Linked DNA regions of Metabacillus sp. B2-18. The main gene of each other region encodes a partner of the protein of the gene in region 2 in a complex. Links are inferred from orthologs where the notes say so. Each region holds a gene or a part of one and is shown on either strand. Other genes may lie near its edges.

Region 1 (3,264 bases), 810 kb from region 2 along the record:
GCCGTCCGATTATAATCGATGAGAAGAGATTACAAGTTGGATATAATGAAGATGAAATCCGTCGTTTTCTTCCACGCCGTGTTCGCACATATCAACTACAAGAAGCACAGCGCTTAGTTAATTAAATATGAAAACTGAAGAGGCAAATAATTTGCCTCTTTGTTTGTTATGTTTTTTAGTAAAGCTTTGTTAATCCCTGCGTGCAGTCTGAAAGTTGATCATTTGGTGGTACAGAACACCTGCTAATATAATAAATGAGGCTGTAATATAAGGTATGCTCATTTCAAGCATTGGGTGTGAATAGAAGATTCCCTGTAGTTTAGGTTCTTCTACAATCATTTTCCCTGAAGTAAAGGCAAGCAGACCGCCACCAATATAAACAAGGAATGGATACTTTGTTAATAGGACGAGGATTATTTTACTTCCCCAAATAATAATAGGTATTGAAATAAATAACCCCATTGCTACTAGTACCATATGACCCTGTGCTGCTCCAGCAACTGCTAAAACATTATCAAATCCCATTAATAAATCAGCAATGACGATTGTTTTGATGGCTCTCCATAGTGATGGATGACTTTTTATTTTGCTTGTGTCATCTTCTTTACCTGCAATTAAGTTGTAGGCAATATAAAGTAGGAAAACCCCACCAACTAATTGTAAAAAAGGAATTTTCAACAAATAAACAGCTATTAAAGTAATGAAAATTCGAAATACAATTGCGAGCATGGTTCCTAAAATGATTGCTTTATTTCGTTGCAAAACGGGTAAATTACGACAGGCTAAAGCAATGACTACAGCGTTGTCAGCACCAAGTACTAGATCGATGCCTATGATCATGAGAAGTGATAAAAGAAAATCTTGTTCCATAGTTAATACCCTCTTTTCAGCAGAAAAAGTATAGAAGTTTGTAATTTTTTTTGGTGTCTAGCTTCAGGCGCCATCGTCGAAGCACAGGACGTGCAAGTGCAGTCATTGCGATTGACATCGCGTTTTTGACTGCCTCGAGGTCATAAGTCAAATAGGAATTGAAGGCAGAGAACACCTTCCATTCCTATTCCCCTTATGCTTGTCGCCGAAAACTTAGCGCCTTTCGCTTTTCTAATGCTCGTACAATTATATGAAAACATTCATAAGATATGCTTGTAGAATCATATAGGTAAAATAACTGTTTTTGAAAATTCGGAGTTTTTTTATTTCATTTAAGTACTTTTTATCATAAAATAGGAGTACAAGATTCTTTCATAATTGAAGGTTCTAAAGCACTAGTGTGAAGATTTTCTAGCTTTTTTTGGAGGATATTTACACTTTCCCTTTACCCACGGTTAAATAGTTGAAAATTTGGGTAAAGTGTAGTAAAGTACAACTACCCTGAGGGGGGTTGTCCCTTCAACATCTTATATAGAAGGGAAGGTTGAGTAATGGAGATTGAACGTATAAACGAGAATACTGTAAAGTTTTATATCTCATATTTAGATATAGAAGAGCGTGGTTTTGATCGCGATGAAATCTGGTATAACCGTGATCGAAGTGAGGAACTTTTCTGGGAAATGATGGATGAAGTTCATGAAGAAGAAGAATTTATGGTTGAAGGTCCACTTTGGATCCAAGTTCAAGCACTAGATAAAGGGCTTGAGGTAATCGTAACGAAAGCTCAAGTGTCTAAAGACGGACAAAAGCTAGAGCTTCCTATTTCTGACGATAAACTTAAAGAAATCCCGGTGGATGAAAATATAGAATCATTGTTAGATCATCATTTTAATAAGTCGAATGATTCACAGGAAGATCAAATTGAAGAATTGGAACAACAGCTTCAGTTTGTCTTAAAGTTTAATGATTTAGAAAATATTATTTCTTTGTCTAAGTATTCATCTCTTTCAGGAATGACGAATCACTTATTCTCACTCGACCAAAATTACTATTTATTTGTTGAGTTTGAAGACGAAGTGAGTGATGAGGAAATTGAGAATACATTGAGTATTCTACTTGAATATGGACAAGAATCAAGAGTAACCATTCATCGACTTGAGGAATATGGTAACTTAATTGCAAAAGACTATGCATTAAATGTGATAAGAAAACATTTTTCATAATAGATCAAAGTTGGGAGAGACCGATTTCATGTAAATCGGTTTTTTTTATTCATTGTAAAAAATATGTTCTTTTCTTGGGTAAAAACAAGGCCGAAGTAACAAAATAGTGAGACATGTGAAGACAAAAGGATGACTCAATGTTTCGTTTTTTTGAATGAAGGGAAGTAAGACTAAAAATAAGTCAGGTGAAACTAATGAAGTTTACATTCAGAATACTATTATTTGTCACATTAATTGCTTCCATTATCTTAATAACGAAAAGTCTTTGGGGAGATTGGATTGTTGGTTCTGTAAGTGTTCTTTTTACACTCTCAATTATCTTTATATGTGTTGTGATCTTCCTTGAAAATAGACATCCGTCTCATACTATTACATGGTTGGTTGTTTTAGGTGGTTTTCCATTAGTTGGATTTTTCTTTTATTTATTTTTTGGAAGAAATATAAGGAAAAGACGTCTATTTGATAAAAAAGCGCTGTTGGATGAAAAAGCATTTTTAGAAATTGAGGGTAACCATCATTCATATCAAGATAAAATCAATCGAATGGGTAATCATCAGCAATTATTGTTTAAACTAGCCCATCGTTTAGGACATAGTCCTATATCATTTGCTACAAAAACAAAGGCTTTAACAGATGGTATTGAAACATTTGATCATATCTTTCGTGAGTTGAAAAAAGCCAAGCATCATATTCATCTTGAGTATTATATTGTCCGTCATGATCAGGTCGGAAATGAATTGAAAAACCTTTTAATTGAAAAAGCTCGAGAGGGTGTTGAAGTTAGGTTTTTATATGATGCGGTTGGAAGTTGGAAGCTTTCCAAGGAATACATTAGAAGTATGGGGAAAGCTGGGATTGAAATGGTTCCTTTTCTGCCTGTTCGGATTCCTTTTTTGAATAATAAAATTAATTTTCGTAACCATCGAAAAATTATTGTTATAGATGGGGAAGTGGGTTTTGTCGGTGGTTTAAATGTTGGCGATGAATACTTAGGTAAGGATACTTACTTTGGATATTGGCGTGACACCCACCTTTTAATTAAGGGTGAAGCTGTTCGAACTCTACAAATGATCTTTTTGCAGGATTGGTATTATATGACAGACAAAAAGCTGTTGTTTCAATCTTACTTAAGCTCTAACTCTGATGATTTGGAAGAAACGGGTGGAGTTCA
Region 2 (4,118 bases):
TCCCTTTGTTTTGGCTATTCTCATTAATTCAGCCGTTGATTCTCTTACTTGAGACACACTACCTGGAGCAGAGCTTATTTCACTATGATAAACAGTTTGAATCGAATCGACCACTACAAAGGCTGGGTTTGTTTCGTCGATTGCTTTTGAAATAAAGCTTAAATCTGTTTCAGATAAAACTAATAATTTATTAGATTTTACCCCTAAGCGATCTGCCCTTAATTTCGTTTGCTTAACTGATTCTTCACCAGATATATATAAAACATCATGACCGTTATCAGCTAATTGAGAGGATACTTGTAATAACAGTGTTGATTTCCCAATACCAGGGTCACCACCAATTAAAACTAAAGATCCCTTCACAATACCACTTCCGAGTACACGGTTAAATTCTTTAAGGTTTGTAAATATTCTTGGTTCTTGGGTTGTTTCAATTGTTGTGATCGGCGAGGGTTTTTGTACCGTTTGATTGGAATGAGCAAAAACAGCCCTTCGAGGTGACCCAGACTTTAATACTTCTTCTGTCATTGTATTCCATTCACCACATCCTGGGCATTTTCCCATCCACTTCGGTGATTCATATCCACAGGTTTGACAAATAAACTTTACCTTTGCTTTTGCCATAAAATTGTTCCTCTCTTATTAGATTACCAAATAGACAAGTTAATTATGATACTTATCCTTAATTATATAAAACTGAAGGTGTTATCAAGGGAAATCTTTTCGGAAATTACGTTTAATCTTTCCAGACGGGTAAAAGGAGGATTATCTTATTCCCATGTCCGTAGTATTATCCATAGGAGAAAAAAGAAAGTGAGGCACACAATTAAAATCGTATGCCTCTAAACTATCTTTATTTAATTAGATTTCACTTCTTCTTTTTCAGCTGTTTTCACAACAAACTCGCCATTTTCCACATCAAGAATAATTTTTTGGCCTTTATCAATTGTACCTTTTAACAGCTCTTCAGAAAGACGATCTTCCACATTCTTTTGAATCGAACGACGCAATGGTCTTGCACCATATTCTAAGTCAATTCCTTCATCTGCAATTTTCTCTTTCGCAGATTCTGTTAATTCTAATGAAAGATCTTGTTCTTTTAAACGTTTCGTTAATTGATCAGACATAAGCGAAACGATTTCTTTTAGATGCTTTTTCTCTAAAGAATGGAAGACAATGATTTCATCAATACGGTTGATGAATTCAGGACGGAATGCACGTTTTAACTCATTCATTACCTTATCTTTCATGTCTTTATAATTTTGTGTTTCATCTTGAATATTAAAGCCAACATACTTATTGCGTTTTAGTTCACTAGCTCCAACGTTAGAAGTCATAATTAAAATCGTATTTCTAAAGTCTACAGTACGCCCTTTAGAATCCGTTAATCTTCCGTCTTCTAATACTTGAAGTAAAATATTAAACACATCAGGGTGGGCTTTTTCAATCTCATCTAAAAGAACAACTGAGTAAGGCTTTCTTCTAACCTTCTCTGTTAACTGACCACCTTCATCATATCCTACATATCCTGGAGGTGAACCAACAAGACGTGATGTTGAGTGCTTCTCCATATACTCAGACATATCAATACGAATCATCGCATCTTCATCACCAAAGATCGATTCTGCTAGAGCACGAGCTAACTCAGTTTTTCCTACACCCGTTGGTCCTAAGAAGATGAATGAACCGATTGGACGTTTTGGATCCTTTAAGCCAGCACGAGCACGGCGTACTGCTTTTGCAACAGCAACTACCGCTTCTTCTTGACCGACTACCCTTGAATGAAGGAGGCTTTCCATATTTAACAGTTTGTCAGTTTCTGTTTGTGCCAACTTGGAAACTGGAACACCAGTCCAACTAGAAACAACCATCGCAATATCTTCAACTGTCACTTCAGTATTTTCTTGACCTTGTTTTTCTTTCCATGTTTTTTTCGTTTCTTCTAGCTGCTCACGTAAACGTTGCTCTGTATCACGTAAAGATGCTGCTTTTTCAAACTCTTGGCTTTGAACAGAGGCATCTTTTTCCTTACGGATTTCCTCAAGCTTTAGTTCAAGCTCTTTTAAATTAGGCGGTGTAGTAAAAGAACGTAAGCGAACTTTTGAACCTGCTTCATCAATTAAATCAATCGCTTTGTCTGGAAGGAAACGATCAGAGATATAACGATCTGATAATTTAACAGCAGCATCAATCGCTTCATCTGTAATTGATACTCTATGATGTGCCTCATAACGATCACGTAAACCTTTTAATATTTGAACACTTTCATCAACAGATGGTTCATCAACTTGAATTGGCTGGAATCTACGCTCTAATGCAGCATCTTTTTCAATGTACTTTCTATATTCATCAAGTGTTGTTGCACCAATACATTGTAGCTCACCACGAGCTAACGAAGGCTTAAGAATATTTGAAGCATCAATAGCTCCTTCTGCACCACCAGCACCAATTAATGTGTGCAACTCATCGATAAAGAGAATGATATTACCCGCTTGACGAATTTCATCCATTACCTTTTTCAGGCGATCTTCAAATTCACCACGGTATTTTGTCCCTGCAACAACCGTTCCCATATCTAACGTCATAACACGCTTATCACGTAAAATTTCCGGTACTTCATTTTGGACAATTTGTTGAGCCAAGCCTTCAGCTATGGCCGTTTTACCAACACCTGGCTCTCCAATTAATACAGGGTTGTTTTTCGTACGTCTACTCAACACTTCAATAACACGTTGAATTTCCTTACTTCTACCAATTACAGGATCTAAGCTTCCTTCTCTAGCAATTGCCGTTAAATCACGTGCAAGACTATCCAAAGTAGGTGTATTAGCATTAGTAATGCCTCCACCTTGATGGTTTGCTGAAGATTCGTTGCTTCCTAATAATTGAAGAACCTGTTGTCTTGCTTTGTTTAAACTTACACCTAAATTATTAAGTACTCGTGCAGCTACCCCTTCTCCCTCACGAATAAGTCCTAGGAGAATATGTTCTGTTCCAACATAAGAATGTCCCAGCTTTCTTGCTTCGTCCATTGATAGCTCAATCACCTTTTTTGCTCTTGGTGTATAGTGAATAGTTTGTGATGCATCTTGACCTCTACCAATCAATCCTTCTACTTCTTTTTGAATTTTATCTGGACCTAGACCTAATGCTAGTAAAGCTTTAGCAGCTATGCCTTCGCCTTCACTAACAAGACCTAGAAGAATATGCTCTGTTCCAATATTATTATGACCTAATCGAACTGCTTCCTCTTGTGCTAAAGCCAGTACTTTTTGCGCGCGTTCTGTAAATCTTCCAAACATCATAATTCATCATCCTCCATCCGTTTATTACGATCCATTTCCAGGTTTAACCGCTCTCTAATGAGTGCAGCACGACGAATATCTCTCTCATTTGGACGTAATGGTCCTCCAAAATACTGCTGCAAAAATCCAGGCTGTGTTAATATCATCAGTTCATTTAAAATAGTACGGGAAATATCTTTAATAATTCCTAAATCAATACCTAATCTAACATCAGATAAGCATTTTGCAGTCTCGTTAGATTCTATGCTTCGGCAGTATACCAAAGTTCCAAAGGAACGGTAAACCCTGTCTTCTAACTGAGTTTGTGAGGACTGATATAGAGCTTCGCGAGTAGATCTTTCCTGCTCAATTAGCTGTTGTACAACACTAACAAGATCCTCTACAATATCCTTCTCTGACTTACCTAATGTAATTTGGTTTGATATTTGAAACAGATTTCCTACTGCTTCACTGCCTTCTCCATATATCCCTCTTACAACCAAGCCAAGCTGATTAATTGCCGGGATAATTCGATTAATTTTTTGAGTGATAACTAACGCTGGGAGATGCATCATCACTGATGCCCTAAGCCCTGTTCCTACATTGGTAGGACAGCTTGTTAGATATCCTCTTTGTTCATCGAAGGCATAATCAACTTCTTCTTCAATCCAATCATCCAACTGATTCGCAGTACTTAAGGCTTCTTCCAGCTGAAATCCAGGATATAAGCATTGAATACGGATATGATCCTCTTCATTTAACATTATGCTTACCTCTTCATTTTCAGAAAGCAAACAGCCTCCATAATCTGAGTGGTCAGCTAAGTTAGGGCTT

The links. The genes of interacting proteins can lie anywhere in the genome.
Region 1: the proteins of clpC (region 2) and mecA are in contact, whole or in part, in a solved structure (PDB 3PXG), measured with the Bacillus subtilis proteins. The link is inferred for Metabacillus sp. B2-18 from one-to-one orthologs.

Annotation. Positions count from the first base shown.
Region 1 is NZ_CP088245.1:921,129-924,392, forward strand. What follows is about bases 501-3,257. They hold mecA (adaptor protein MecA), read left to right. Parts: upstream 501-1,421; coding sequence 1,422-2,093; downstream 2,094-3,257. Other genes in these bases: LPC09_RS04825 (TerC family protein), read right to left, coding at 501-870; cls (cardiolipin synthase), read left to right, coding at 2,288-3,257. Also shown: transcriptional regulator SpxA, read left to right, coding at 1-125; more of LPC09_RS04825, read right to left, coding at 190-500; more of cls, read left to right, coding at 3,258-3,264. UniProt on the Bacillus subtilis protein: Enables the recognition and targeting of unfolded and aggregated proteins to the ClpC protease or to other proteins involved in proteolysis. Acts negatively in the development of competence by binding ComK and recruiting it to the ClpCP protease.
Region 2 is NZ_CP088245.1:107,696-111,813, reverse strand. What follows is about bases 582-3,705. They hold clpC (ATP-dependent protease ATP-binding subunit ClpC), read right to left. Parts: upstream 3,306-3,705; coding sequence 858-3,305; downstream 582-857. Other genes in these bases: LPC09_RS00570 (protein-arginine kinase McsB), read right to left, coding at 3,302-3,705; radA (DNA repair protein RadA), read right to left, coding at 582-624. Outside these bases: more of radA, read right to left, coding at 1-581; more of LPC09_RS00570, read right to left, coding at 3,706-4,118. UniProt on the Bacillus subtilis protein: Competence gene repressor; required for cell growth at high temperature. Negative regulator of comK expression. May interact with MecA to negatively regulate comK.